Regions from separate parts of the Ensifer sp. R-19 genome, predicted to be linked through region 1. Evidence: riboswitches for the same ligand, from Rfam matches in the RefSeq annotation. Region 1 holds a riboswitch; each other region holds the start of a gene.
What was found. Region 1 has a riboswitch for cobalamin ahead of cobU (bifunctional adenosylcobinamide kinase/adenosylcobinamide-phosphate guanylyltransferase). Riboswitches for the same ligand answer to the same signal wherever they lie in the genome.
Positions count from the first base shown of each region.

Region 1 (10,043 bases):
ATCGATCCACTTGGGATTGACGACGCGCGCCCGCACGACGCGGCCGATCTCTTCTTCCAGCGAGCGGATGACCGGCTTTTCCGGCCGGGAATGGTCGTTGTGGTAGATCGCCGGCCTGGTGCCACCGAGATGCTCGGCGGCAGCGCTCATGCCGCCTTCGAACTGGTAATAGTCGTCGCTGTCGAGCAGGTCATGCTCGCGGTTGTCCTGGTTCTGCACCACCGCCTCGATCGAGCGCAGGCGCTCCTCGAAGAGATCGCGCTCGGCCTTGCCCTCCTCGCCGGCGCCATAGGCATAGGCGCCCCAGGTGAGATAGGCCTCGGCGAGATCGGCTCTGCTGTCCCAGCCTTTCTCATCGATCAGCGCCTGCAAGCCGGCGCCGTACGCTCCGGGCTTGGCGCCGAAGATGCGATAGGAGGCGCGGCGCGCGGCCTCGGTGGCGTCAACGCCTTCCGCCTCCAGCCGCCGGGTCTCGGCGCGCATGCGCGCGGCGATCATGTTGTCGGCATCGTCTTCCTCGAGTGCGCCGACGGCGCGGATCGCCTTGTCGAACAGCGCGATCTGGTCCGGGAAGGCATCGCGGAAGAAGCCGGAGATGCGCAGCGTCACGTCGACGCGCGGCCGGCCGAGCACCGCGAGCGGCACGATCTCGTAGCCCGTCACCCGCCGCGAGACCACGTCCCAGACGGGCTTGGCGCCGATCAGCGCCAAGGCCTGGGCGATATCGTCGCCGCCGGTGCGCATGTTTGCCGTGCCCCAGGCCGTGAGCCCAAAGGACGACGGCCATTCGCCGTGATCCTGCAGATAGCGGCGGATCAGCAGTTCGGCGGACTTCTTGCCGAGCTCGTAGGCGGCCGGCGTCGGCACCGAGCGGCTGTCGACGGAATAGAAGTTGCGGCCGGTCGGCAGCACGTCCGGCCGGCCTCGTGTCGGCGCTCCAGAGGGACCGGGGGCGACGAAGCGGCCATCGAGGCCGGTGAGAAAGCCGGCCATTTCCGCAGCACCAGAGCCCGTGATCGAGGGCTTGAGGCGGGTTTCGATCTCGTCGAGTACGGCTTGCGTGTTCGTCCAGTCCGCCGGGCAAGGCTGCTCACCCGAGACGAGGCTTGCCGCCAGCAGCTCGATGCGTTCGACCGTGTCGCCGGCAGTGCGCCAGGGGGCGTCGGAGATGTCGGCGAGGATAGCCGGTTTCGGGCCTGTCCACACGTCCGACATCACGCAATCGAGCGGATCGAAGGCGAGTCCCGCATCCGCCGCGATCGCCCGCTGCAGGCTTTGGTCGCCGCCTTCGCCAAGCCCGCGTGGGACGCGCGCCAGAGCCACGGTCAAGTCCGTCAGCAAGCGCCCGTCCGGCGCCACGCCGAAGATATGCAGGCCGTCGCGGATCTGCATTTCCTTGAGGTCGCAGAGATAGGCATCGAGCTTTTCCAGCGCCTTGTCGTCGCTGTCGCCCTTGTCGATACCGGCATCGCTGTCGAGGCCGATGTCGCGCACGAGATCGAGGATCTGGCGGCTCAAGAGCCGGAGCCGTCGCGGATCGCCGCCGGCGGCGTCGTAATATTCATCGACCAGCGCTTCCAGGTCCTTGAGCGGCCCGTAGGATTCAGCGCGCGTCAAGGGCGGCGTCAGATGGTCGATGATGACGGCGCTGGTGCGGCGCTTGGCCTGCGTGCCTTCACCCGGATCGTTGACGATGAAGGGATAGATATGCGGCAGCGGCCCGAAGATCGCCTCGGGATAACAGGTCTCGGACAGCGCCAAGGCCTTGCCCGGCAGCCATTCGAGATTGCCGTGCTTGCCCATATGCACGATGGCCTGCGCGCCGAACTGATGGCGCAGGAAGGCATAGAAGGCGAGATAGCCATGCGGCGGCACCAGGTCCGGCGAGTGGTAGCTTTCCTTCGGATCGATGTTGTAGCCGCGCGCCGGCTGGATGCCGACGATGACATCGCCGAAGCGGGCGAGCGGCAGCGCGAAGCCGCCGTCTTGGAAGAACGGATCGGCCTCGGGCGCGCCCCAACGGCCGCCAACTTCATCCTGAATCTGTTTCGGAAGCGAATCAAAGAAGGCGTTGTAATCGCTGAGCGAAATTGTTTCTCTAATTTCACGATCACGGCCTGCCGCATTGGTCGGCCCGGCCATCAGGTAACGCATCAGCGCGTCGCCATCCTCCGGGACGTCGCCCACCGCATAGCCTTCTGCCGTCATGGCACGCAGCACTTCGACGGTGCCGGCCGGTGTGTCGAGACCGACGCCATTGCCGAGGCGCCCGTCGCGGTTCGGATAATTGGCCATGACGATGGCGATCCGCCGGTCGGCGGGTTCGGTGCGACGCAACTTCGCCCAGTTGACGGCAAGGCTGGCGGCAAAACGCACCCGATCTTCGAGCGGCTCATGCCCGACAATGTTAGCCTCGACTTTCGCATCGTAGATCGACGCCGCCTTGAACGAGACGGCGCGCGCAAGGATGCGGCCATCGACCTCCGGTAGCGCCACGTTCATCGCCAGATCGCGCGCCATCAGCCCCTGCGGCGATGTCTCCCATTGCTGCCGTGATGAGCCGGAGAAGATCACCTGCAGCACCGGCGCGCCGGTTGATTCCAGCACCGTCGGCTGACGATCGGCGCCGGGCGAAGAAACGGCAAAGCCGGTGGCATTCATCACCACGTCGGGTGGGGCTTCGGAAAAGATCGATTGCAGCGTGCCGACGGAGACCGCATCCTTGAGGCTGGAGACGAAGACCGGCAGTGCCCGAACCCCTTGCACCTTCAGCGCATCGATCAGCGCTTCGACCGGCCGCGTCTCGCCGCTCTGGACGAGGGCGCGGTAGAAGCAGATGGCGATGGTGGGATTTGCGCATGCGGGGGCTCCAGCCCCCACAACACTCAACCAATCCGAAACCCCGATCACGCCCCGCCCCGGCCACCAGATGCCGGCTTTCAGCAAAGGCTTGGCCGGCTGCGGTTTCTCGGCGCCTGAAACCAGCGCCTCGGCATAGTCGAGGAACAGGCCGGCATTGTCGGCGCCGCCCTCGTTGAAATAGGCCCAGAGCCGCTGGCGGTCATCGGCCTCAACCGTAGAAAACGGTTCAAGGCCCGGGTCCGGCTTGTCGTCGCCCGGCAGCACCGCGATCTGGAAACGGTGAGCGACGGCCGCCGCATGCAAGGCTTCGAGCAGATAGCGGAAATAGCTGGCGCCACCGAGCGGCCGGACGACGATCAGCTTCGCATGACGTGCCGTGCGCTCGACATAGGTATCGACCGACATCGGGTGCATCAGGTTCATGAGGCTCGCAATGCGCAGGCTCAGGCCACCGTCACGCCGGCCGTGGGCGGCGGCGATCGAGGAGAGCTCGGTGTCGGCGGCAGACAGGAACAGGATGTCGGCCGGCGTTTGCCCAAGGTCGATCGCCTCGTTGCCGTCGGCGATCGTTCCTTTCTGGGCGAGAAGCAGATGCATGATCTTGTCCGTTCGGGCAATTCCGAACGGAAACGCGTGAAGCGGCTTCCGTCCGGAATTGCGTTATTTCAATGCGTTAGATCATTTCATTCAATGAACGATCAGACGAGCGCAGCAATCGCAGCGCGCACCGCCGCCTCGTCCATGTCGTGCAGGCCGATGACGACGAGGCGCGTGCCGCGCTTTTCGCCGGCCGCCCAGGCCCGGTCGTAATACTGGTCGATGCGGGCACCGACGGCCTGGATCAGCAGGCGCATCGGCTTGCCGGGCACATCGGCAAAACCCTTGAGGCGCAGCACGTCGTGCTCGGCGATGACGCCCTTGAGGCGATCGATGAAGGCGGCCGGATCGGCGATGGCGCCGAGCTCGACGACGAAGCTGTCGAACTCGTCATGGTCGTGCTCCTCGCCCGCTTCATGCTCCATCTCGTGGTGCGACTTGCGGTTGGCGATATCGCTTTCGGTGCCGACGCCGAGGCCGAGCAGGATGGCGGCGGCCACCTCGCCGTTCTTCGCCTCGATCATGGTCGGCTTGCGGCTGGTGCGCGAGGAAACCTCGTCGCGTACCGCCTTGAGGCCGGACGCGTCGATCAGATCGGTCTTGTTGAGCACGATCAGGTCGGCAGCGGTCAGCTGATCCTCGAACAGTTCCTCGATCGGGCTTTCATGGTCGAGATTGTCGTCCTCGACGCGCAGCGCATCGACCTTGTCATGGTCGTCGGCAAAGCGGCCGGCGGCAACGGCAGCGCTGTCGACCACGGTGACGACGCCATCGACGGTGACTTCACTGCGGATATCCGGCCAGTTGAAGGCGGCGATCAGCGGCTGCGGCAAAGCCAGGCCCGAGGTCTCGATGATGATATGGTCCGGGCGGTTTTCGCGCTCGAGCAGCTTGGTCATGGTCGGGATGAAATCATCGGCCACGGTGCAGCAGATGCAGCCATTGGTAAGTTCGATGATGTCGTCCTCGCTGCAGGCCTCCGCACCGCAGCCCTTCAAGACGTCGCCGTCGACGCCGAGATCGCCGAACTCGTTGATGATCAGCGCGATGCGTTTGCCGTCGGCGTTCTGCAGCAGATTGCGGATCATCGTCGTCTTGCCGGCGCCGAGGAAGCCGGTGATGACGGTCGCCGGGATCTTGCCGTGGCTGGTTCTCGCAGTGGTCATTATTCAACCCTTCATTTTCAGCGGCAAACCGGCCGCGACAAAGTAAACTTCAGCGGATTTCTCCGCAACGATCTGGTGAAGCCGGCCGGCATGGTCGCGAAACTCGCGGGCCATGCGGTTCTCGGGCACAATGCCGAGGCCGACTTCGTTGGAAACGAACACGAGGCGCGCCTGCGCCTGCGGCAGGTAGGCAACAAGCGAGGCGAACTCCGCCTCGATGTCGCGCTCTTCGAGCATGAGATTGGTGACCCACAGCGTCAGGCAGTCGATCAAAACGACATGGGTGGGGTCGTCGATGCGCCGCAGAATGCCGACGAGATCGACCGGCTCCTCATGCGTCGTCCAGCCTTCGCCACGGCGCGTCCTGTGATGATCGATGCGCGCACGCATTTCGTCGTCCCAGGCGCGGCCGGTGGCGACATAATGTTTGGTAAGGCCGGACGTTCCGACGAGCTTCTCGGAAAAGCTGGACTTGCCGGAACGGGCGCCGCCGAGGACCAGGACCGGTCCGGCGCTGGGATTGCTCATCGTGACCGCGCCAAGGTCAGCGGCAGATGGCAACAGCCGTGCGACGCGCCGGCGGCGCGTTCGGGAAAGTATCTGAGAGCCAAAACAACCTCCGTGATGGCGTTGGAGACGACACGTCTCCTCGGGCGGAATGCCCATGTCGGGTGGCAGGTCTCCTGGCTCACGGCGTCACGGGCCCCACATCGCCTCGCCCCGAATGGACGAGGTTCCGATGTGAGGACCCGAGCGGCCCGCCTCACCTTCCCGGCGCTTTCCAGTGCCACAGCGAACCTTTGCGCGTCGTCTCCGACGCATGGGTGCTGTGGGCGACATCATGAAAGGCGGACGATTCGTAGAAGAAGAGGCGTCCAACCCGGCTGATCACGATGCCACGCCAGTGGCTTTTCCGGCTCGATTCCGCACTGCCTCGATTGCCCCATGCAACCGGCTGGCAGCTCTGAATTTGAGCCCGATGGCGAACCCTGACCGTTCTACAGTCGCGGGGTCGGCTGCGATAAGGATGCCCGGTTTGGGTCCATCCGTCACATTCCCAATTATTCCCCCCAATCGCCACGACAAGGGGGAACCATCCAACATCCGATGATTAGGAAGCGGGCGCCGCAAAGTCAATCGACGCTTGCGACACCTCCCCGGCCGACTTGCGTCGCGCGACGATTTGTCGAGCGCGAAGCCGCACCGGACATGAGGCGAATGGCAGATCGCGAACGAACATATTTTAGCAATTACAGATGTTGCGTTAAACTGCAGCGCCGCGCGTCCTATGGACGTGCAAAGGTCGCTGAAACATCCTGCAACCGACCCGAGGGGCTTCGTTTATCCGGTAGGCACATGGAACGCAGGCTCGCCGCCGTGATGATTGCCGACGTTTGCGGCTATGGGCTGCTTACCCAGGCCGACGAGGAGGGTACCTGCGCCCGCTTTCAGGCCGACCTGCACGAACTATTCGAACAAAGCATCGAGACGCATCGCGGCCGGCTGATCAAGACCATGGGCGACGGCCTGCTGGTCGAGTTCCACAGCGTCGTCGAGGCAGTCCGATGTGCGGTCGAGGTGCAGCGCGCCAAATCTGATAGTCGCGGTGTGGACGCGGGGCGGCTGCAATTCCGCATCGGCATCAATCTTGGCGACGTGATCGTCGAGGGCGACGACATCCACGGCGATGGCGTCATCATCGCCGAGCGCCTGCAGGGCCTGGCCGAACCGGGCGGCATCGTCATCTCGGGCACCGCCTACGACCAGGTCGAGAAGCACCTCGATGTCGGTTTCGTCTTTCTCGGCGAGCAGCGTCTGAAACACGTCGAAAAACCGGTTCGGACCTACCGTCTCTGGCTGGACGAAGCCCACGCCCGCAAGCCGAAGGCCAAAGCGCACCGCGGGAGACGCTGGGCCGCGCTGGCCGCGGCATCTGCCCTTGCATTCGCAGCCGCCGTCGGTGCCGCCTGGTGGCGCCCGTGGCAGCCGCCTGCCGACATCCGTCCGGCTCAGGCCGTGGACTTCAGCCAGGCAGACAAGCCCTCGATCGCCGTGCTTCCCTTTGCCAATGTCAGCGATGACCCCAAGCAGGAATTCTTCGCCAATGGCATGACCGACGGCCTTGTCACCGAACTGGCCCAGATCTCCGGCCTGTTCGTCATCGCGCGCAACTCGACCTTCACCTACAAGGGGAGATCGGTGACAGCCAGGCAGGTGTCGGAAGAGCTCGGTGTCCGATATGTGCTTGAAGGCAGCGTCCAGCGTGCCGGAGAGCAGCTTCGCATCAATGCGCAGCTCATAGATTCCCTTGATGGCGGGCACGTCTGGGCCGGAAAGTTCGACGGATCGCTCACCGATGCCTTTGCGCTGCAGGACGAAGTGATGCGCGGCATTGCCGAAGCGCTTGCGTTGCGGCTGGACCCTGACCAGCAGATGGCCTTCGGGCGCAAGGAAACGGCCGTGCCAGCGGCCTTCGATGCGTTCCTGCGCGGCTGGGAGCATCACCGGCGCACCACGCCCGAAGACTTCGCGAAGGCCCTGCCCTACTTCGACCAGGCGATTGCGCTCGATCCCGCCTATGGACGTGCCTATGCCGCCGCAGCCATGGCCTATGCGCGCATTTACCTGTGGCGCTGGCACTATCAGCTGGGCATCACGCGCTTCGAGGCGCGAGCCAAGGCGCGGCAGTTTCTGCGGATGGCGCAGAAACATAAGACGGCACTCGCCTATCAGGCAGCGGCCCTCCTTGCCGAAGTGGACTGGCGGCATGCCGACGCGCTCGCAGACCTCAAGGAAGCGATCGCGCTGGAACCCGGCGACTCCTGGAGCTACGCATTGACGGCCTTCGTCCTGACATCCGCCGGCCGGCCGGCGGAGGCTCTGCCCTATATCCGCACGGCGATCCGCCTCGATCCGCACTCCCCGTCCTTCTTCCTGTACGTCCTCGGCCTGACGCAGTTCAGCCTGGAGGATTTCGAAGCGGCAGCGGCAGCGGCGAAAAGCAGTATCGCACTCAACCCCCAGGATGACGGTCCTTTCCTTCTCCTTGCCTCTGCCGCCGGACATCTCGGTCACCGCGCGGAGGCTGAGGCGGCAGTCGCCCGCTACGACGCGCTTCGCATCAGCCGTGGCGGAACGCCCGTCTGCATTTCAGAGCGCCCGCCGCTGGACCTGGCGCAGCCGCATGCCAGCGAGAAGCTCTATCAGGGACTGCGCCTGGCGGGCGTGCCTGAGACCCTGATGAACACCGACGTCAGCATTCGCGACAGGCTGCCAGCCGATGAGCTCCGTTCGTTGTTCTTCGGGCACCGGTTGCGTGGACGCATGCTGGATTCGGGCGAGGAACATGAAGCTGTCGTTTCGCCCGAGGGCATCGCCACCTTGACGGGAGACTGGGCTTCGCTCGGCGCCGGCAGGATGAGCAACGTCGAGGTCCGGTTCGAGAAGGACGAGGTTTGTTTCCTGTGGCTGAAAACGACGAACCTTTGTGGGATGGTCTCGCGGAACCCCGGAGGACTGAGCGCCCGAGAAAACGAGTTCATCTGGTACCACGGCGACAGAGCCTTCACCTTCTCGCAGGTGCGCTAGCCACGGCAGAAGCGACGCAGGCGCCAAACCGGTTGCGGCCCTAGTGCGTCACCCGCTCCAGCACGCTGAACTGGAAGGCCTGCGTCGAGTTCCACGGCGTCGTGTGCTGGTGCATGATATGCTCGACAAGCCGGAAGGACGGTCCGATCACTTCGGCCAGCGCCGCCGGGTCGTAACGCGCCACGGGCAGACCGCTGCAGCGCTCCGGACCATCGGGCGCGAAGGTGGCGATAACGGCGTGTCCGCCCGGAACGACGGCCGCCGTCAGGCGTTCGATATAGGCCGCCCGGTCGTCCGGATTGGTCAGGAAATGAAAGGCGGCGCGGTCGTGCCAGATGTCGTAGGTCCGATCCGGCCGCCACGCGGTCACATCGGCCGCAACCCAGTGGACCGCGTCGGCCCGCAGCCCGAGCCTTGCCCTGGCGGCATCGAGCGCCGCCGGCGACAGATCGAGCACCGTAACTGATTTCATGCCCTCGTCGAGCAGCGCATCCACCAGCCGCGAGGCGCCGCCGCCGACATCGATCAGCGACGCGGTGGCGATCGTCACGTGCCTGCGGATGAGATCGAGCGAAACGGCGGGCGCATCTTCGAACCAGCTGACCCCCGCTTCGCCTTTCGATTGATAGGCTTTGTCCCAATGGGCTCGTCTGGTTTCGTCCTGCATTGCAACACCTGTCTCCGAGCGCGCGGCCGTAGTTGAGCGCTCCTTTCTTCCCAGTGAATTCTACAGCGGAACGGTGGAAGATGCTGGGGTTTGAGGCTGGTCCCTTCTGTCGCCCGGATCCCGACGATCTCCGCTGACGCCCCCTTCTTCGGCTATCTGCCAAGCAGCCCGTCCAGCCAGCGCCGGTCGAGTACCGCCTCCAGCTCGCCGGCGACATCGTCAAGCGCCGCGTCCACCGACTGGCGGTAGTTGCTCGCCCCGCCTTCGATGCCGAAACTCTGCAAAAGTGCTGTGCGATAGGCGTCGCTCGTGAACAGCCCGTGCAGATAGGTGCCCATCACCCGGCCGTCGGCAGAAAGCGCGCCATCCGCACGGTTGTCGATGCGCACCGAAGGCCGGTCGCAATCGGCCCCTTGCGTCTTGCCCAGGTGGATCTCGTAGCCCTCAAGCGCCACGTCATGCTCCAGCGACCAGGCGCGGCTGTTGCGCACCGTCTTTTCCGGCGCCATCTCGGTCTCGACGTCGAGAAGCCCGAGGCCCTCGACGGCGCGCTCGCCGCCTTCGATACCGAGAGGATCGGTCACGCGCCGGCCGAGCATCTGGTAGCCGCCGCAAATGCCGATGACACGGCCGCCGCGGCGCACATGGCGCTCGAGATCGCGATCCCAGCCTTGCACCTGAAAATCGATGAGGTCGCCGATGGTCGATTTCGACCCGGGGATGACGACGAGGCCGGCATCGGCGGGGATCGGGTTGCCCGGCCGGACGAAGACGAGATCGACCTCCGGCTCGGCGGCCAGCGGATCGAGGTCATCGAAATTGGCGATTCGCGACAGCACCGGCACGGCAACCTTCAGCGCCCGTCCCTCGCCGCGCGCTAGTTTCTCCAGCACGACCGAATCTTCTGCCGGCAGCCTGGCTGCTGCCTTCAGCCATGGCACGACGCCAAAACAAGGCCAGCCGGTGAAGCGGTTCACCGCAGCGATGCCGTCGTCAAACAGCGTGACGTCGCCGCGAAACTTGTTGATGAGGTAGCCGGTCACCATGCGCCGGTCCTCATCCGAAAGGATCGCATGGGTGCCGACGAGCGAGGCGATCACCCCGCCGCGGTCGATATCGCCCACGAGCACGACCGGCACGTCGGCGCGTGTCGCAAAGCCCAT
Region 1 covers NZ_CP184569.1:1,855,081-1,865,123, forward strand. The annotation lists gene cobN (cobaltochelatase subunit CobN) at 1-3,459, opposite strand, end outside; gene cobW (cobalamin biosynthesis protein CobW) at 3,561-4,625, opposite strand; gene cobU (bifunctional adenosylcobinamide kinase/adenosylcobinamide-phosphate guanylyltransferase) at 4,629-5,153, opposite strand; cobalamin riboswitch at 5,590-5,738, opposite strand; gene ACN9MO_RS09030 (adenylate/guanylate cyclase domain-containing protein) at 5,982-8,213, shown strand; gene ACN9MO_RS09035 (class I SAM-dependent methyltransferase) at 8,254-8,880, opposite strand; gene ACN9MO_RS09040 (cobyric acid synthase) at 9,033-10,043, opposite strand, start outside.

Region 2 (10,043 bases), on a different replicon from region 1:
GGGCCTTGTTGGCGTTGTAGTGCAGGAACTTCTTCACGTCCTCGGTAAGCCCGACGCCGTCATAAAGGGCTTCCGTATATTTCGCCTCGTTGTCGTAGAGTTCGAGCAGCAGGTCGAAGGCGAAGTCCTTGATTTCCTGCCGGCGTTCCTCGGTCAGCCTCTCCAGGCCGCGCTGGAACTTGTAGCCGATATAGTAGCCGTGCACCGCCTCGTCACGGATGATCAGCCGGATCATATCGGCGGTGTTCGTGAGCTTGGCGCGGCTCGACCAGTACATCGGCAGATAGAAACCGGAATAGAACAGGAAACTTTCGAGGAAGACGCTGGCGACCTTCTTCTTGAGCGGATCGGCGGAGGCATACTGCTCCATGATCAGCGCCGACTTCTTCTGCAGAAACTCGTTTTCCTCCGACCAGCGATAGGCGTCGTCGACATCGGGCGTCGGGCACAGCGTCGAGAAGATCGAGGAATAGGAGCGCGCGTGCACCGCTTCCATGAAGGAGATGTTGGAAAGCACCGCCTCCTCGTGCGGAGTGATGGCATCCTCCATCAGCTTGACGGCGCCGACGCCGTTCTGGATCGTGTCGAGCAGCGTGAGGCCGGTGAAGACGCGGATGGTGAGCTTCTGCTCCTCCGGCTTCAGGGTCGCCCAGGAGGGGATGTCGTTGGAGAGCGGCACCTTCTCCGGCAGCCAAAAATTGCCGGTAAGCCGGTTCCAGACCTCCAGATCCTTGTCGTCCTCGATGCGGTTCCAGTTGATGGCGCGGATGCGGTTTGCTGGCTTGGTGTGCATGTTCATTTCGTTGTCCTCTCGGGCGTGGACGCCCCTCATCCGCCTGCCGGCACCTTCTCCCCGCTTGCGGGGAGAAGGTGTATGCCGCGCCATCTCGCATAATCTGGGCCGTCAGTGTGGCAGGTACCCTCTCCCCGCAGGCGGGGAGAGGGTTAGGGTGAGGGGCACTTAATGGGAACGCGGCGCTACAACGCGCAGGAAACGCAGCCCTGGACCTGCGTGCCCTCAAGCGCCATCTGGCGAAGGCGGATGTAGTAGATCGTCTTGATGCCCTTCTTCCAGGCGTGGATCTGCGCGCGGTTTATGTCGCGCGTCGTCGCCGTGTCGCGGAAGAACAGGGTCAGCGACAGGCCCTGGTCGACATGCTGGGTCGCAGCCGCATAGGTGTCGATGATCTTCTCCGGCCCGATCTCGTAGGCGTCCTGGTAATATTCGAGGTTGTCGTTGGTCATGAAGGCGGCCGGATAGTAGACGCGGCCAATCTTGCCTTCCTTGCGGATCTCGATCTTCGAGACGATCGGGTGGATCGAGGAGGTCGAGTGGTTGATGTAGGAGATCGAGCCCGTCGGCGGCACCGCCTGGAGGTTCTGGTTGTAGAGGCCGCCTTGCGTGACCGCCTGTTTCAGTTCCAGCCAATCGTCCTGCGTCGGGATGCGGATGCCGGCCGCTTCGAACAGGCCCTTCACCTTCTCCGTCGCCGGCAGCCATTCGGCTTCGGTGTATTTGTCGAAATATTCGCCTGACGCGTATTTCGAGTTCTCGAAGCCCTTGAAGGTCACGCCCTTCTCGACCGCCAGCCGGTTGGATGCGCGGATGGCGTGATAGGTCACCGTGTAGAAATAGATGTTGGTGAAATCGATGCCTTCCTCGGAGCCGTAGAAGACGCGCTCGCGGGCGAGGTAGCCGTGCAGATTCATCTGGCCAAGGCCGATCGCGTGGCTGTCGTCATTGCCCTTCTCGATCGAAGGCACGGAAGAGATGTGGCTCATTTCGGAGACGGCGGTGAGCGCGCGGATCGAGGTCTCGATCGTCTGGCCGAAATCCGGACTGTCCATCGCCGCGGCAATGTTCAGCGAGCCGAGATTACAAGAGATATCCTTGCCCATCTTTGCGTAGGAGAGGTCGTCGTTGAATTCGCTCGCCTCGCTCACCTGCAGGATTTCCGAGCAGAGGTTGCTCATGGTGATGCGCCCGGCGATCGGGTTCGCCCGGTTCACCGTGTCCTCGAACATGATGTAGGGGTATCCGCTCTCGAACTGGATTTCGGCAATGATCTGGAAGAAATCGCGCGCCTTGATCTTCCGCTTGCGGATACGAGCATCCTCGACCATCTCGCGGTACTTCTCCGTCACCGAAATTTCGGTCAGCGGCACGCCGTAGACGCGCTCCACGTCATAGGGCGAGAACAGATACATGTCCTCGTTGTTGCGGGCGAGCTCGAAGGTGATGTCCGGGATGACGACGCCGAGCGACAGCGTCTTGATGCGGATCTTTTCGTCGGCATTTTCCCGCTTGGTATCGAGGAAGCGCATGATGTCCGGGTGGTGGGCATGCAGATAAACAGCACCTGCCCCTTGGCGGGCGCCAAGCTGGTTGGCATAGGAGAAGCTGTCTTCAAGCAGTTTCATGACAGGGATGATGCCGGAGGACTGGTTCTCGATCTGCTTGATCGGCGCGCCCATCTCTCTGATGTTGGTGAGCGACAGCGCCACGCCACCGCCGCGCTTGGAGAGCTGCAATGCGGAATTGATCGCGCGGCCGATGCTCTCCATGTTGTCCTCGACCCGCAGCAGGAAGCAGGAGACGAGCTCGCCGCGTTGCTTTTTACCGGCATTGAGGAAGGTCGGCGTCGCCGGCTGGAAACGCCCGGAAATGATCTCATCGACGAGATCGCGGGCAAGTCCCTCGTTGCCGCGCGCCAGTGTCATGGCCACCATGCAGACGCGATCCTCGTAGCGCTCCAGGTAGCGCTTTCCGTCAAAGGTCTTCAGCGTATAGGACGTGTAGTATTTGAACGCGCCGAGGAAGGTCGGGAAGCGGAACTTCTTCCCATAGGCGTGGTCGTAGAGATCGCGGACGAAGTTGAAGGAATACTGGTCGAGAACCTGCTGCTCGTAGTAGCCCTCGGTCACCAGATAATCGAGCTTCTCCCTGAGGTTATGGAAGAAGACCGTGTTCTGGTTGACGTGCTGGAGGAAGTATTGTTTCGCCGCCAGCCGGTCTTTGTCGAGCTGGATCCGTCCCTCTTCATCATAGAGGTTCAGCATTGCGTTCAGCGCATGATAGTCCAGCGCCGCTTCCGTCGCCTTCAGGGGGCGTTCGAGTGTTGAGACGTCCAAAATCGTTCCATCCCGTTTCTGACATTGGCGACGTCCTCCTCTGTTCCGAGAAGCTCGAACCGGTAGAGGTAGGGCACCTGGCACTTGGCCGCGATGACGTCGCCGGCGATCCCGTAGGTCGCGCCGAAATTGCTGTTGCCCGCAGCAATGACGCCGCGGATGTGAGAGCGGTTGCCCGCATCGTTGAGGAAGCGGATGACCTGTTTCGGCACCGCACCCCGGCCGTCATCGCCGCAATAGGTGGGCACGACCAACACGAAAGGCTCGGAAACCGTAAGTGAAGCCTTACTTTCTTTGAGCGGTATGCGCGCTGCGCGAAGGCCGAGCTTTTCGACGAAGCGATGGGTGTTTTCCGAGCGGCTGGAAAAATAGACGATCAGGCCCACCGCCCGTCTCCTCTAGGAAAGCGCGCTGATCTTGTCGGGGCGAAAACCCGCCCAGTGTTCGGGGCCGGCGACGACGACGGGAAGCTGCATGTAGCCGAGGCCCTTGACCGTTTCGAGCGCGTCTTGGTCGATGGAGATATCAATGACCTCGTAGTTGACGCCCTGGCGATCGAGCGCTCGGTAGGTCGCGGTGCATTGGACGCAGGCGGGCTTGCTGTAGACGGTAACGTTCATTTCTTCCTCGTTTGGTCGGCTGGATGAGAGCATGAGAAGGCGCACGGACACGCAGCCGCGATCCGGCGAAATGCAGGGCTGTCATGGCTGTGGCTCGCTCGGATCTGGACGCCCGGGCATGCCTCTTCGTCAGCTGCGCGGGAAACCGCGCCTCTTGATTGGCGAGCGATAGAATTTCAATGACGCGGACATGACTTCACCCCGAAGCTTTCGACAGGCTGCCGGGGAGATGTCGAGACGATCAGGCAGGCTCATCCTGCCGCACGACAGCGCCGTGCGTCCTATCAGACGCGCAAAGATCGCTGTAGCACTTCGATTTGCTGCATGTTTTTATCCTTAAATCGGCGACGATTTAAGGAAACATGCAGTAGACTCAACCCCTCCGGACACCCGCCCGTGGACGTTTGTTGCTCGAGGCAGGTCTCCTGGCTCACGGGTCTCAGCTTCCATCCCGACCTTCCCGAGGCCTCATGCCTCAGTGGTCCAATTCCGGACAGTCGCTCGCCGTCTACAGTTGCGGGGGCAGCTACGGCATAGCCTAGCGAAAACTCGCCGACGCACCGTATTCCCGTCTTAGCTCTCAATCCCTGCGAATCGAGAGAACCTCGAACACTAGATATAGTAGTTCATCGCAAATCTGCGTCAATAGGTTCGAGGTGCCCGAAGCCGGGGTGAGATCGCCGTGTGGATAACAAGGAGTAAACGGCGGGAGGCGGCGAAACCTGTGGGTGAAGAACTTCTCGGCTTTGAGCCCCGCGCTCGCTCCGTTGCGATCACTTGCGAAGGGGCTTCGGCACGCCGCTTTTAGAAACGCCACGCCGGATCTCTCCCGAATTCGGTCCGCGGGCTGGGAAGGTGGCAGATCACGATAACTGCGCTGTGTCTTGCCTCTGCGCTCCGTCAATCGCAGAGCGACATGCTTATGTCTTTGTTTTCTCCGGGCTGGGCTCGAGGCGAAGCCCTTGCCATTTGCGGCGCGTCGCCGCAATCCCGCTCCGGCGAGGGCGGTGACCTGCGCGGATCGTCGTCCTTCGGCCAATGCCAAGGATCGGCACCATCGCCGACGCGCGCCCGGATGGTCTCCTGATCTCGCGTCAGCCCGATATCCTTCAGCTGGAATTCGCTGAACGTATCGATGGCGATGATTGGGTTGAGTGCGTTGCCGGCCCAGTTCAGGGCATGAAGGATCGTTGATCGCACTGCGCTAAGCATTGCTATCCTCTTTGTTTTTGCTGTTGTGTTCACGAAAAAAGTGAGGATTTTTGCTGCTTCGCGCAAAGCGATTTCTCGCATGCTGGCATAAAGAATGCTTATCTCAGGGCCATGAGCAAGATTCCTCCCATGAGTGCCGTGCGCGCCTTCGAAGCGGCCGCCAGACATCTGAGCTTCACCCGCGCCGCCGACGAGCTCGGCATGACGCAGGCGGCGGTCAGCTACCAGATCCGGCTGTTGGAGGAGCGCATCGGCACGCCGCTCTTCGTTCGTCTTCCGCGCGAGGTTCGGCTGACGGCGGCCGGGCGGCAGCTGGCGCCGAAGGTGACGGAAGCGATCGACCTTCTCGGGGCGGCCTTCTCGGAGATTGCCGACAAGACCGAACACCACCTGCACATTTCCGTGCTGCCGACCGTCGTGTCGAGCTGGCTCGGCCAGCGGCTCGCCTCGTTCCAGACGGCCCATCCGAACATCAGCATCCGGGTGCACATGTCGACCGAGCTGATCGACTTCAAGCGTGACGCCATCGATCTCGTGGTGCGCAGCGGCAACGGCGACTGGCCCGGCAACGACGTGTTCCCGCTTTTCCCTATCGATTACATGCCGGTCTGCACGCCGTCTTTCATGGAGAAGCACCAGCTCAGGCATCCCTCGGACGTCCTGCGTGTACGGCGCTTCGGCAACGCCAGCTGGTGGCGGCGATGGATGATCGAAACCGGGGTGGAGCCACCGGCGAGCAACGGTACCGAACTGATCTTCGACGTCCAGGCGATGGACGTCACGACGACTTTGAACGACCATGGCATCGCGATTGCCGTTTCAACCTTCCTGATGGACGAACTGAAGAGCGGCAGGCTCATCCGGCCCTTCGACCATGTGGTAAGAGATGGTCGCGCCTATTGGCTGGTCTATCCGCAGAGCAGCAGGCGGCAGAAAAAGATCCAGGCTTTTCGCGATTGGATTATTGCCGAGGCCGACGCATCGAATGCGCTGCTGGCGACAGTCGTGGGCGATTCCAGGTCGGCATCACCTCAAGCCGGGGTTGGAGCGAGCGCGCTCATGAAACCTGAATAGGGCTTGCTGAGCGGCGACGCATAGGCCCCGCGCTTGCTGGTCATAAGTCCCTGTGACACGAGTGCTTCCGCCTGCTTGACCGCGGCCGAAACGCCGTCGATGACAGGGACGTCATAGTCCGCTTGGAGCGCCCGGGCGAGATCGGCCATGCCGGCGCAGCCGAGCACGATCGCTTCTGCGCCATCCTGATTGAGCGCCAGCTCGATCTCGCGCCGGAGTTTGGCGAGCGCGTCTGATGCCTTGTCCTCCAGTTCGAGCACCGGGATGTTGGCGGCGCGGACCCTTGCCCGGTCGCCCATGCCGTAATGCCGGACGAGATTCTCGATCAGCACCCGTGACCGTTCGAGCGTGGTGACCACGGTGAAACGTTGCGCCAGCATGGCAGCGGTCGCGACGGCGGATTCGCAGAGCCCCACCACCGGTATGCGGGCGAGCGCACGGGCCGCCTCGAGGCCGGTGTCGTCGAAGCAGGCGATGACCGCGGCATCGGCGCCTGCGGCCTCGCCGTCGCGGATTTCGGCGAGCAGGCCCGGCAGGGCGACGGCGCCGTCATAATGCCCCTCGATCGAGGCCGGTCCCGATCTGGAGGTGCGCGCGAGAATTTCCGTGGCAGGGTTGGCGACAGTCCGAGCGGCCGCGGCTGCCTTGGCCGTCATCGACGCGGTGGTGTTGGGATTGATGATCAGGATGCGCATCTAGCCTAGCTCAGCTTTGCCTGGCGGCGTCGCAAGGTCAGAATGACTGCGAGCGCGACGAGGATGATGGTGAAGGAGAAGAGGGTGGTGACCGTGCCGAGCGCATAGAGCACCGGCGTCGTCACATTCGTAGTCATGCCGTAGATCTCGAGTGGCAGAGTGTTGTAGCTGCCCGAAGTCATCAGCGTGCGGGCGAATTCGTCGTAGGAGAGCGTGAAGCCGAAGAGGCCGACGCCGATCAGGCTTGGCGCGATCATCGGCAGGAGAACGTGCTGGAAGGTCTGCCAGGACGTCGCCCCGAGATCGCGCGCCGCTTCTTCGTAGGCCGGTGAGAACCGGTTGAAGACCGCAAACATGATGAGCACGCCGAAAGGCAGTGTCCAGGTGAGATGCGCGCCGAAGCCGGAGGAGTACCAGGCGGGCTTCAGGCCGAACTGCTGGAAGACGACGCCGATGCCGAGCGAGATGATGATCGACGGCACGACGAGACTTGCGACGGTGAGATAGAAGAGCGCGGTTGCGCCGCGGAAGCGTCGGCGGAAGGCAAGGCCTGCAAGCAGGGCGACCACGACGTTGACCGTCATTACCATCAGGCCGAGCGTAAAGGAGCGCCGGAATGAGGCGCCGAAGTCCCCGACCGCCTGCCGTTCGAAAAGGTTGTAGAACCAGTGCAGCGATAGGCCGTTCAGCGGAAAGGTCAGGCCGCCGTCCGGTCCCTGGAAGGACAGGATCAGCACGGCCGACAGCGGGCCGTAGAGAAACAGCACGAACAGCGTGAAGAAGATTGCGAGCAGGTAGAATTCCTTGCCGCGTCTCTCGTGGTTCATGTCAAAGCTCCTTGCGGATGTCGACGACGCGCAGGATCGCGGCGACCATAAAGAGCACGACGATCAGAAGCACCACGGCATTGGCGGCCGCTGCCGGATATTGCAGCAGAGACATCTGGTTTTTCATCATCAGCGCGACGGAGGCGCTCTGGCCGCCGGACATGACCTGCACCGTTGAGAAATCTGCCATGACGAGCGTGACGACGAAGATCGAGCCGATCGCGATGCCCGGCTTGGCGAGCGGCAGGATGACGTTCCAGAGGATCTGGCCGCCGGAAGCGCCGCAGTCGCGCGCCGCCTCGATCAGCGAGCGATCGATCCGCATCAGCGTATTGAAGATCGGCGTGACCATGAACAGCGTGTTGAGATGCACCATGGCAAGCACCACGGCAAAGTCGGAGTAGAGCAGCCACTCGATCGGCTGTGGGATCAGGCCAAGCTCGATCAGGGTCGAATTGACAAGGCCGTTGCGGCCGAGCACCGGGATCCAGGAAATCATGCGGATGATGTTCGAGGTCAGGAACGGCACGGTGCAGACGAGGAACAGCACCATCTGCATGGTTGTTGTGCGGACATGGAAGGCGAGGAAATAGGCGACCCAGAAGCCGATTAAGAGCGTCAGCGCCCAGACGAGGACGGTGAATTTCAGCGTGTTGAGATAGGTCTTCCAGGTGACCCACGAGCCGAGCGTATCGGCGTAGTTCATCGTCAGGAAGTCCGGATAGAGACCGGCGAAGTCATAGTCCCAGAAGCTGACGACGATGATGGTCAGGATCGGCAGCACGAAGAAGAATCCGAGGATCAAAAGGAGAGGGGTTGCCTGGAGATGGGAGGCCAGCGCGCGCGGAGCGCCCCGGCGACGTGATGCCTTCTCTGTCCTGATTTCCCCTGGCTGGGACGTCGCAAGTGTCGCCATCGTCGTTCCTCTCTGGATTTCTGCGATCGGGGTCCGCCCCTCATCCGCCTGCCGGCACCTTCTCGTCGCTTGCGGGAGAAGGGAGATGCGTCGCCGTCCCGCTCATTCTTGATCGCCTATGTGCACGCTCGGCCGGCCGATGTGGCACGTCCCCTCTCCCCGCCTGCGGGGAGAAGGTTAGGGTGAGGGGGCGCTTCCGCGCCGGCGATTACGCCGCGATGAACTCGTTCCAGCGCTTGATCATGTAACGGTCCTCGTCCATCACAGAGTTCCAGCAGGCGACCTTGCCCATGCGTTCCTCGAACGAGCCGCCGTCGCGCACCGCACCCGCTTTCTCCATGATCTTGCCCTCCGGCGAAAGGATGTCGCCTTGGGCGGGCTTGCCTTCCACCCAGAAACCCCACTCGTCCTCGGACATGAAGCCCTTGGCGGTCTCCATCGCGGCGGAGTAGTAGCCCTGACGGTTGAGGTAGGCGCCGACCCAGCCGGAGAGGTACCAGTTGATGTACTCATAAGCCGCGTCGAGCTGTGCGCCCTGGAGATGGGCGGCAAGCCCGAGGCCGCCGCCCCAGGCGCGATAACCTTCTTTCAGCGGCTGGTACTTGCAGGCGATGCCCTTGGAACGGACGGCGGCGACGGCCGGCGACCACATGGACTGGATGACGACTTCGCCCGAAGCCATCAGGTTGACGCTCTCGTCGAAGGACTTCCAGAAGGCACGGAACTGGCCGTCCTGCTTGGCCTTGATCAGGAAGTCGATCGTCTTGTCGATCTCGTCCGTGGTCATGTTGCCCTTGTCGGCATATTTGATGTTGCCGAGCGCCTCCATGATCATCGCGGCGTCCATGATGCCGATCGAAGGAATGTTGAGGATCGCGGTCTTACCCTTGAACGCCGGGTCCATGATGTCGGCCCAGGTCGAGATCTCGCGCCCGACGAGATCGGGGCGAATGCCGAGCGTGTCGGCGTTGTAGATCGTCGGGATCAGCGTCATCCAGTCGGTCGGCGACTTGGCGAAGGTCTTGGAATCTTGCGCCTCGACGAAGCCGACGGTGTGCGGTGCGGTCCCCTGGGCGACCACGCTTTCGGGTTTCAGCTTGCCGTCGATGAACAGCGGCACGATCTTGTCGAAGTACTTGATCTTTTTCACGTCCATCGGCTGCATCACGCCGGCTGGGAAGACCTTCTTGGCAATCCAGTATTCGATGTCGGCGATGTCGTAGGAATCGGGCTGGGTCACCGCACGCTGGGCGGCGGCGTCGGAATCGGTCGCCGTCATTTCCAAGGTGATGCCGAGGTCCTGTTTGCACTTCTCTGCAATCGCATTGATGTTGGAAACGCCGGTGCCGAACTGGCGAAGCGTGATCGGGTTCTGGGCCCAAATGGTCGGGAAGCCGGTAATGGCACCCGATCCGGCGATGGCGCCGACGGCGGCAGCGCCGGTCTTCAACAACGATCGGCGTGTCAGGCCGGCGCCAGGCTTTTCGGTTTTAGTTTCAGTCGTCATGTGCAGTTCCCCTTCTTGTGATGGTTGATTAGCTCATGCGGAAAGGCGGCCGAGGGGGAC
Region 2 covers NZ_CP184570.1:2,058,776-2,068,818, forward strand. The annotation lists gene nrdF (class 1b ribonucleoside-diphosphate reductase subunit beta) at 1-799, opposite strand, end outside; gene nrdE (class 1b ribonucleoside-diphosphate reductase subunit alpha) at 979-3,132, opposite strand; gene nrdI (class Ib ribonucleoside-diphosphate reductase assembly flavoprotein NrdI) at 3,102-3,518, opposite strand; gene nrdH (glutaredoxin-like protein NrdH) at 3,531-3,752, opposite strand; cobalamin riboswitch at 4,151-4,375, opposite strand; gene ACN9MO_RS28780 (hypothetical protein) at 4,653-5,132, opposite strand; gene ACN9MO_RS28785 (LysR substrate-binding domain-containing protein) at 5,094-6,038, shown strand; gene ACN9MO_RS28790 (aspartate/glutamate racemase family protein) at 5,996-6,733, opposite strand; gene ACN9MO_RS28795 (ABC transporter permease) at 6,739-7,560, opposite strand; gene ACN9MO_RS28800 (ABC transporter permease) at 7,562-8,476, opposite strand; gene ACN9MO_RS28805 (ABC transporter substrate-binding protein) at 8,685-9,983, opposite strand; gene ACN9MO_RS28810 (ABC transporter ATP-binding protein) at 10,017-10,043, opposite strand, start outside.
Region 2: another riboswitch for cobalamin. It lies ahead of nrdH (glutaredoxin-like protein NrdH); the one in region 1 lies ahead of cobU (bifunctional adenosylcobinamide kinase/adenosylcobinamide-phosphate guanylyltransferase).

Region 3 (10,043 bases), 170 kb from region 1:
TCGAAGGCCGCGAGCACAGAGCGGTTGCCGCCACCGATCGAATAGGCGGCGTTGATATCAGGGTTGGCGGCGAGTGCTGCGTCCGCCAGCGCGCCGGTTTCGCTATCGCGACCATGCCCCTCGCTGATCTCGACGATCCGGATTGTCGGATAGTGCTGACGCAGCACCCGGCGAAAGCCGATTTCGCGCTCTTCCTCACCGCGGAAGCGGCCACTGGATAGCGTCACGAGGACCGTGGCCGCGGCACCTGCAAAGCGTTCGCCAATCAGATAGGCAGCCGTTTCTCCGGCCGCCCGGTTGTCGGCGCCCGCATAGGCGGTGCGCTGGGAGTTGGGAAGGTCGGTCACCAGCGTCACGACGGGAATACCGCCTGTCTCGAAGCGTGCGACGGCGCCGACGATCTCGGGCACATCCGGTGCCTTCAATACGAGCCCGTCGGTTCCGCGCAGGCGTATGCGGTCGAGCAGTTGCACGATGTCCTGCGGGCGCATGGTCTCGGCGAAGTGAAAACGGCAGCGAAAGATCGTCGGCGCCAGTGTCATGGCTTCGCTTTCAAAGGCCCGTCGTACCGCATCGGTAAAGCGCTCCGGCGCCTCCATGACGATGTCGATCGCGAACTTGCGGCCCTGTATATCGAGCCCCGCCTGCTGCTTCTCCAGCTCCTCGATGGCCGCGCGAACCCTGGCGATGGTCTGGCGGCGGACACCCGGGCGCTCGTTGAGCACGCGATCGACCGTCGCGGTGCTGAGACCGGCCTGAAAGGCGATGTCCTTGACCAGATAGGGATGGGCCACCGCCGCTGCTCTCCTGATGGATTTTTGATGGATTCCTGCTCTATATCATGTTTTGCCGCCGCCTATAGTCGTGCCCATCAAGATGTTCCGGAGGAGGAAACGCGATGAAGACCGACAACAGGGCGAGGCAGCGGATCGAGCGCATCTGGCTCACCGAAGCGGCCTGCGATATCGAGGCGTTCCGGGCGGAGGTCGAGCGCCGGACCAGCCTGGCCGACTATCCCTATGCTTCGAGCTGCGACCAGAACGTGTTGATCTACAATAGCGACGAGCTGATTGCCGCCTGCGGCGATGCAGAAACGCGGCGGGCGGTGCTTGCCGAAATCTGTGAGGCGCTGGCGACCGGCCCGGGTGTGGCGGTGTTCAAGCGCGCCTTTGCCGATACCGCCGCGGTGGATGTCGCGAGCACCGTCTTCGACGAGATCATCGAGGAGCAGCATCGCAGCAACAGCGGCGGCGGCGACCACTTCGCCAAGCCTGGCGCCAATGATCGCATCTGGAACTCGCTGGAAAAGCACTGCCTGAAGGCGCCGGCGAATTTTGCCGCCTACTACGGCAATGCCATCATTGCGCTTGTCAGCGAAGCCTGGCTTGGGCCGAATTACCAGATGACGGCGCAGGTGAACCGCGTCAATCCGGGCGGCGCGGCACAATCGGCGCACCGGGACTACCATCTCGGCTTCCAGACCGCCGCGGTGATCGAGCGCTATCCAGCGCATGTCCACAAGCTCTCGCCGGTGCTGACGCTGCAGGGCGCGGTCGCCCACTGCGCCATGCCGCTTGAAAGCGGGCCGACCCTGTTCCTGCCCTATAGCCAGACCTATGTGCCGGGTTATCTGGCGCTCAATCGGCCCGAGTTCCGAGCCTATTTCGACGAGCACCATGTCCAGCTCCCGCTCGAAAAGGGCGATGTCGTCTTCTTCAATCCGGCGCTCTTCCACGCGGCCGGCAACAACCGCTCCACCGACATCCGCCGCGTGGCGAACCTGCTGCAGGTGTCCTCGGCCTTTGGCCGGACAATGGAAACGGTCGATCGACTGACGATGAGCGCGACGCTCTATCCGGCGTTGAAGGTTTTGCTTGGCGGGGGCAAACTGACCAATGCAGAAGCGGCCAATGCCATCGCGTCCTGCGCCGAGGGCTATTCCTTCCCAACCAATCTCGACCGCGATCCGCCGCTTGGCGGGCTGGCGCCAAAGACCCAGGCGCAGTTGATGCGCGAGGCGCTTGCCGCGGGAGCAAGCGAGCAGGATTTTCGGGCCTCACTCGACGCGCAGGCGAAGCGCAAGCTGAGTTGACGGGTCAGTCTCACAATTGACAGGCTCCCGGCGCATTTCGCTCGGGAGCCGTAGCTGTTTCACATCATCATTTGCGAGGGAGGAACTCGATGAACGGACAGATGCAAGGCAAGGTCGCCATCGTCACCGGCGGCACGCAAGGGCTGGGCGCAACGATCGCCCGCCTATTCGCCGAACGCGGTGCGGCGGGCATCGTCATTTGTGGGCGCAATGCCGCCAAGGGGCGGGCGAAGGCCGAAGAAATCGGCAAGGCCAGCGCCGCGAAAGTGGTCTATGTCGAGGCCGATCTTGAAAAGGTGGACGGCGCGCGCAAGGTCGTTGCCGCCTGCGATGCGGAATTCGGTCGGGTCGATGCGCTGGTCAATGCCGCCGCCATCACCGATCGCGGCACGATCCTGGACACGACACCGGAACTCTTCGACCGGATGTTCGCCATCAATGTGCGGGCGCCGTTCTTCCTGATGCAGGAGACGGTGAAGGTGATGCGGCGCGAGCGAACGGAAGGCACCATCGTCAATATCGGCTCGATGTCGGCAATGGCCGGGCAGCCCTTCATTGCGGCCTATTGCTCGTCGAAAGGCGCTCTGGAGACGCTGACCAAGAACACTGCCTATGCGCTTCTGCGCAACCGCATCCGCGTCAACGGCCTGAATATCGGCTGGATGGCTTCCGAAGGCGAGGACCGCATCCAGCGCGAATTTCACGGCGCTGCCGCGGATTGGCTCGAAAAGGCGGCCGCCAGCCAACCCTTCGGCAGGCTCGTCGATCCGGCCGAGGTGGCGCGAGCCTGCGCCTACCTGTCTTCGGCGGAATCCGGGCTGATGACCGGATCGGTGATCTGCTTCGACCAATCGGTCTGGGGCGGCTATGACGGTTCGCCCCATCCGGTGGCGCCGCTCTAGATCACGATGATTTTGGGTCGGATCGATCCAAAATCATAAACGTGATCGGTCCTTAGAAGTTAGAGCGGAATGCGGGCGGAAAACTGCGTGCACTTTTCCTCATCCCGCTCTGACGGGCGCTTGTCTTTCGCTAGTGGCTGTGCCCTTATGACGCCGTCAGGTGCCCGCGCAAGCGGGAGAATCGGGAATCCGGTGTCATTCCGGAACGTGCCCAACGCTGTGACGGGGACGGTCGCCTCTACAAGTGCCTTGAATTGATTCAAGGTTTTGCCACTGGATCTTAAATCGATCTGGGAAGGTGAGGCGACCGGTTGAACCGAAGTCAGAAGACCGGCCTGGCGAGATAGACCGAACCCCGCGCGGACGGCGGGAGGTTTTCGCATTGTTGGGGATCGAACGATGCTGACTGAACCGAAGGGCGGCCTTGCGGCTGCCGGTGCCTTCTCGCTGGATGAGCGGGAGGCTGTCTACCGCGCTATCGAAACACGCCGCGACGTGCGCGACGAATTCTTGGCAGAGCCTCTTCCCGACGATCTGGTGAAACGCCTGCTTGCCGCGGCGCACAGTGCGCCGTCGGTTGGCTTCATGCAGCCCTGGAATTTCGTACTGGTGCGGGGGGCAGAAACGCGCGAGCGCGTCTGGCAGGCGTTTCGCCGCGCCAATGATGAGGCGGCGCTGATGTTCGAGGCAGAGCAGCAGACCAAATACCGCTCGCTAAAACTCGAAGGCATTCGCAAAGCACCGCTCAGCATTTGCGTCACCTGTGACCGCACGCGCGGCGGCGCCGTCGTTCTCGGCCGCACGCACAATCCGCAGATGGATGTCTATTCGACGGTTTGCGCCGTGCAAAACCTGTGGCTTGCGGCCCGCGCCGAAGGAGTTGGCGTCGGCTGGGTCAGCATCTTTCACGAGGCCGAGATCAAGGCGATCCTCGGCATTCCCGATCATATCGAGATCGTCGCCTGGCTCTGCCTCGGTTATGTCGATCGCCTTTACCAGCAGCCCGAACTGGCGGTGAAGGGATGGCGGCAACGCCTGCCGCTGGAAGAGCTGGTGTTTGAGGAAGGCTGGGGGAACTGCGGCGAGAGTTCCTAAAACCCGTCTCGCAAAAGTGCGCAGCGGTTTTGCGATAACGACGTGCGAAGTATCAAAAACTTAAAGTGCAATGAGCGAATCTAAAAGATCGCGACGCGCTTTAAGGCGGCGCCAGGATCAGTTCTGGACCGGTTGATAGGCCGGTCCCTTCGGGTGCTTCAGGTCGATCGAGGTTTCTTCCTGCGGCAGGAAGGTCGGGCCGACGACGCGCACCTTGCTCTTGGACGGGTCGTAGGGCCGCTCCTCGGCCGGCGCCTTGGCGGTCGTGGTGTCCGCCGGTTTCTTGGTTTCGATCACGACGATGGATGACTGATCGTCGCCGATCTTGGTGCCGGTCGTCTTCGGCGAGGTTGCGGCAGTCTGCGGTATCTGGCAGCCGCACATGCCAGGCTTGCTGATGCCGCGGGTGCGATAGGCAAACGCATTGGGCATTTCGGTATAGGGTAGCCCGGTCACGGCCGAGACCATCTGTTCGCTCTCTTCCGTGTTGATATCGTGGAAGTAGAGTTCCGTTTCGGCGCCAGGGCAGCGCGCCCGGCAGGCCTGTTCGTCCCGCGGGAAGTCGGCCGGCGTCGCATCCGAGGAGATCGGGAAGAAAGCGCCGTCGCAGGTGCGCACGCACATGGTCCTGAGCGTTCCGCGATAATAGCCATCCTGCGGCGCATAACCATCTTCGCCATGCCCGAGCATCGGCCCGTAGGCGTCCTCAGGTGGCAGGTCGGCAATGATGTTGCGGTGCGTTTCGGGCTCTTCGGGCTCGACGCTGGCGAACTCCTCGCTGTCGCTGTAGCAGCCGTTGATTTCAAGCGCGGCAAGGATGCGGCGGCGGCTGTCTTCGCTGCCGCCGGCGACGATCTGCTCGCGCTCCGACTTCAGCATGCGCAGATTGTCTTCCATCTCGGCGATGAGGCTGTCGAGCTCCCCGCAGCTGTCGGGGTCGCCGCCATCGAAGGTGACGACGCTGCCGCCACCGCAGCCCGCGCGGCGGCGGTCGTTCTTCGCCCGGCGCAGCTCGATATTCTGTCGTGAGATGGCGCTGGCATAGTCCCGGGCATCCGCAGTGGTGGCGACCATGTCGGGCAGTTGCGCAAGCCGGGTATTCAGCCGGTCGCACACGGTCGATGCCAGCGAAGGATCGGCACCGACCAGGGCCAGCGGCACAAGCACCACAGCGACGTGTTTCAAGCGCGGGAACACGGGCGAAGTCTCTTCCTGATGCCGCATGATGCCGGCCTTCTGATATGGGCGGCTGCCAGCGGCAATTCCTGTTTCACCTCCATCATAGAACTTGTCGGTGATCGTGCAACGACAAGCGGCGGTTTGCGTTAACGGCTCCGGCCGGCGATGGCATTCAAGCGGCGCGGGCGGTTTCGAGCGACATCGGGCGTTCGAGAACGGTGCCTTCGATGGCGGCAATGGCCTTCATGCGCTGAAGTAGGTCGTCAGTCACTTCCCAGGCGACGGCAACGGCGAAGACCGAGCCGATGCGATGGGGTTCGGCGATGCGTTCGCCCGGGCATCCCATGCGCCGGAACATGCGTTCCAGGAACACGTCGGTGACCGTGACGATGTGGCTGATGCCGGAGGCGAGACCGAGTTCGCCGACGCCGCACATCAACTCGGCGGCGGCGATCGTCACCTGATTGGAGGCACGGTCCTGCGAAATCTCGGGCTCGATGCAGAAGCGGCTCGATTCCCACACCGAAGCGCTGCGGATTTCCGGATTGTCGCCGAGCAGGATCGGGAAGGTATCGTCCAGCATGTTGGGACCGAGCGTCGGCAGCAGCCTCAGCGAGCCACGCAGCCGGCCGTCGGGAGCGTAGGATAGCACGTAGAGCGGGTTCGCCGTGTCGTAGTTGTCGATTTCCCATTCGCCGTCCGTCTGAACGTCCCATTTCAGGAAATCGTGGAAGACCCGCTTGCGCAGCCGGAACATGTCGTCGACGGCCCGCGGGTGCTGTGCTCGGGTCTTTCCGTTCAGGATCCTGATCATCTTTTTCTCCATCCTTGTCTTGGGATGGGCGGATGCTGTCAGGCTGGCGGCGGTCGCGTAACTGTCGGTAGTGACAGTTTAAATCAGCGATATTTCCCACTAGATTTCGAGGGGTTTTGGGAGGGCATTGGCGCGAGCTGCGTCAAACGGTGGGGATCAGCGCATGGCGGACGGCCTGGGCGACCGCTTGCGTGTTGGAGACGACATTCAGCTTGCGCCTCGCATTGGTCATGAAGAAGCGCACAGTGCGTTCGGAAATGCCGAGGATAGTGGCGATTTCCCAATAGCTCTTGCCGGCGGCGGCCCAGGTCAAAACCTCGGTTTCGCGACCGGTGAGGCGCATGTCACGCGCCGAAAGGCCGCCGGCCATTGCGCCATGTTCCAGCATGGCCGCATGGAAAAGATTCGCGGCGAGCTGGAAATCGCGCAGATGTTGGCGCCGATAGGCCGTCCATTCGTCGGCCGGCATGTTGACGTTGATTGCCAGCAGCGCCGTCCGACCTGCGGGCGATGGCAGCGGCAAGGCAACGCCCTCGGTGGAAATGCCGATTTCCTGCGCGGCCTGGAACAAAGGCTCGCATTCCGGGAACCGATGTCGCGCCATCGTCCATTCCACCGGGCGCACGCCGCCAAGCGCGAGCTTCAGGATCGGATCGATTCGGTGAAGGCCGCGCGAACGGTAGATCTCGGCGGCATAGGCGCCGAAGGTGTGATGCAGGCGGCAAATCTTGAGCTCGTCCGCATAGGGCTCGGCTTCGAGGTACAGGAGATGGGCAATGCGGAACGTGCGGCGCATCAGCGTAAAGAAATGAGCGGGCTCGACACAGCCCCCGCCTTCCAGGATTTCCAGCATGTCGAGGACAGCCTGCTGCTCAGTCATGCCACAACACCGAATCTCGTCCGAAGCCACAGCATGGTTAGAGGTTCACCTTTTGTCCAGCGCAAACTTACCCGTTTGGTGTGTGATGCCAATTTTGCAATTTTCGATTGCCGGTTCTTGCGACCGGATCGCGCGAGCGGGCAGCAGAGGATGATTCCGCTGTGATTCTCGGGCGATAGAGCGTCGCGCTCAACAACTGCGCGACGCCCGGATATGGCATTGGGGGCGCCGGTCTGGCGCCTGATATCTGCGAAGATCGAAGGCGATCTCCGCGGTATCATGTCAGCCCGGATGGCTGGCTTCGACGACCGCGAGGGCCGCCATGTTGACGACACCGCGCGATGTGACCGAAGGCGAAAGGATGTGCGCGGGAAGCGCCGAACCCAGCAGGATCGGACCGACATGCAGGCTGTCGGTCATGGTCTTGACGACGCCGAGCGTGATGTTGGCGGCATCGAGATTGGGGAAGACCAGCAGGTTGGCTTCACCCGGCAGGCTGCTGTCCGGCATGACGCGTTGGCGCAGCGCTTCCGAGATCGCCGCATCGCCGTGCATTTCACCGTCGACTTCGAGGTCAGGCGCGAGTTCGCGCACGAGCTGAAGCGCCTTGCGCATTTTGGTGGCGCTTTCCGAGTCGCGCGAACCGAAGTTCGAATGCGAGACGAGCGCTGCACGCGGCGTGATGCCGAAGCGGCGGATTTCCTGCGCGGCCATGACGGTCGTCTGCGCGATCTCCTCGGCGCTCGGGCAGTAGCTGACATAGGTGTCGGTGAAGAAGGTCGCGCCGCGCTGCGAGATCAGCAGGCTGAGGGCGGAGAAGTCGAGCACGCCTTCGCGCTTGCCGATGATCTGCGAAACGTCGCGCATGTGCCTGGAGTACCGGCCTTCGACGCCGCAGATCAGCGCATCGGCTTCGCCGCGCTTGACCGCAAGCGCACCGATCACCGTCGTGTTGGTGCGCACGATCGTACGGGCCGCCTCCGGGATGACGCCGAGGCGTCCGACGAGGGCGAAATAATCCTCGACATAGTCGCGGTAGCGCGGATCGCCTTCGGGGTTCACCACTTCGAAATCGACATCCGGACGGATGCGCAGGCCGTAACGGCGCAGGCGCGTCTCGATGATCTGCGGACGCCCGATCAGGATCGGCCGGGCCGTGCTTTCTTCCAGCAGCACCTGGGCGGCGCGCAGCACGCGCTCGTCTTCGCCCTCGGCAAAGATCACGCGGTTCTTCTGGGCGTTCTTCGCGGCGGCAAACACTGGCTTCATGATGAAGCCCGAGCGGAATACGAAGCGGTTCAGCTTGTCGAGATAGGCGTCATAATCCTGGATCGGACGGGTGGCGACGCCGCTTTCCTCGGCCGCCTTGGCGACGGCCGGCGCGATCCTGAGGATCAGGCGCTGATCGAAGGGCGAGGGGATCAGGTAGTCGGGGCCGAAGACCGGGGTTTCGCCGGAATAGGCGCGGGCGGCAACGTCGGACGGCTCCTCGCGGGCAAGGCCGGCAATGGCGCGGACCGCCGCCATTTTCATTTCTTCGTTGATCGTGCTTGCGCCGCAATCGAGCGCGCCGCGGAAGATGTGCGGGAAGCACAGAACGTTGTTGACCTGGTTCGGGAAGTCCGAGCGGCCGGTGCAGATCATCGCATCCGGGCGGGCGGCACGGGCCTCTTCCGGCATGATTTCCGGCGTCGGGTTGGCAAGCGCCATGATCAGCGGCTTTTCGGCCATCTGAACCAGCAGCTCCGGCTTCAGGACGCCGGCAGCGGAAAGGCCGAGGAAGACGTCTGCGCCGCCGATGCTGTCGGCGAGCACGCGGTTGTCGCTCTCCTGGGCGTAGATGGACTTCCACTCGTCCATCAGCACCTCGCGGCCCTTGTAGACGAGGCCCTCGAGATCGTGCACCCAGATGTTCTCGCGCTTGGCGCCGAGGATGACGAGCAGGTTGAGGCAGGCGAGTGCTGCCGCACCGGCACCCGACGTCACGATCTTCGCCTTGGCGATATCCTTGCCGGCGAGTTCCAGGCCGTTGAGGATGGCGGCGGCGACGATGATCGCCGTTCCGTGCTGGTCGTCATGGAAGACCGGGATCTGCATCTTTTCACGCAGCTGGCGCTCAACCTCGAAACATTCCGGTGCCTTGATGTCTTCAAGGTTGATGCCGCCGAAGGTCGGCTCCAGCGCCGAGATCACGTCGACCATGCGCTCGATGGACGAAGCGTCGATCTCGATGTCGAAGACGTCAATGCCGGCGAACTTCTTGAAAAGGACGGCCTTGCCTTCCATCACCGGCTTGGAGGCGAGCGGCCCGATATTGCCGAGACCGAGCACGGCCGTGCCGTTGGAGATGACCGCGACCAGGTTGGCGCGCGCCGTGTAGTCGGCGGCCGTTTCCGGGTTGTCGCGGATGGCGATGCATGGCGCGGCCACGCCGGGCGAATAGGCGAGTGCCAGATCGCGCTGGTTGCCGAGCGGCTTGGTGGGCTGGATTTCGAGCTTTCCCGGGCGCGGGTAACGGTGGAAGAAAAGGGCCTGCTGGTCGATGTCGCCGCTGGCCGGACCGATGTGGGATTTCGTCTTGTCGCCCGTGTTCATGCTCTCACATTCCTCATTCGTGGTCGTGCCTTTTGGCATGAATTCGGAGCGAGGTACAGTTTTGCCGTGCTGATTTCAGCGGCCAGACCGGCGGCAAGGCGCTCATGTCATCTTCCTGAAACACGAGTCTGGTTTTCACGGGGGCAGGAAGCGTAATTAAAGACGAGGCTGGCATGACGGCGCAGCAAGACAAGTCCGTACGAAAGCTCAGGACGTTGTTCATCTCCGACGTCCATCTCGGGTCGAAGGCCGCCAAGACGGACTTCCTGCTCGATTTCCTGCGGCATCACGAAGCGGAGACGATTGTGCTGGTCGGCGACATCGTCGACGGCTGGAGGCTGAAGCGCAGCTGGTACTGGCCGCAGAACTGCAACGACGTCGTCCAGAAGCTTCTGCGCAAGGCCCGCAAGGGCACCCGCATCGTCTATATCCCCGGCAATCACGACGAGTTCCTGCGCGATTTTCCCGGCGTGCACTTCGGCGGCA
Region 3 covers NZ_CP184569.1:1,688,688-1,698,730, reverse strand. The annotation lists gene ACN9MO_RS08260 (LacI family DNA-binding transcriptional regulator) at 1-794, opposite strand, end outside; gene ACN9MO_RS08255 (phytanoyl-CoA dioxygenase family protein) at 899-2,092, shown strand; gene ACN9MO_RS08250 (SDR family oxidoreductase) at 2,182-2,994, shown strand; cobalamin riboswitch at 3,136-3,347, shown strand; gene bluB (5,6-dimethylbenzimidazole synthase) at 3,394-4,089, shown strand; gene ACN9MO_RS08240 (DUF2865 domain-containing protein) at 4,207-5,313, opposite strand; gene ACN9MO_RS08235 (acyl-homoserine-lactone synthase) at 5,441-6,082, opposite strand; gene ACN9MO_RS08230 (helix-turn-helix transcriptional regulator) at 6,225-6,962, opposite strand; gene ACN9MO_RS08225 (NADP-dependent malic enzyme) at 7,245-9,557, opposite strand; gene ACN9MO_RS08220 (UDP-2,3-diacylglucosamine diphosphatase) at 9,731-10,043, shown strand, end outside.
Region 3: another riboswitch for cobalamin. It lies ahead of bluB (5,6-dimethylbenzimidazole synthase); the one in region 1 lies ahead of cobU (bifunctional adenosylcobinamide kinase/adenosylcobinamide-phosphate guanylyltransferase).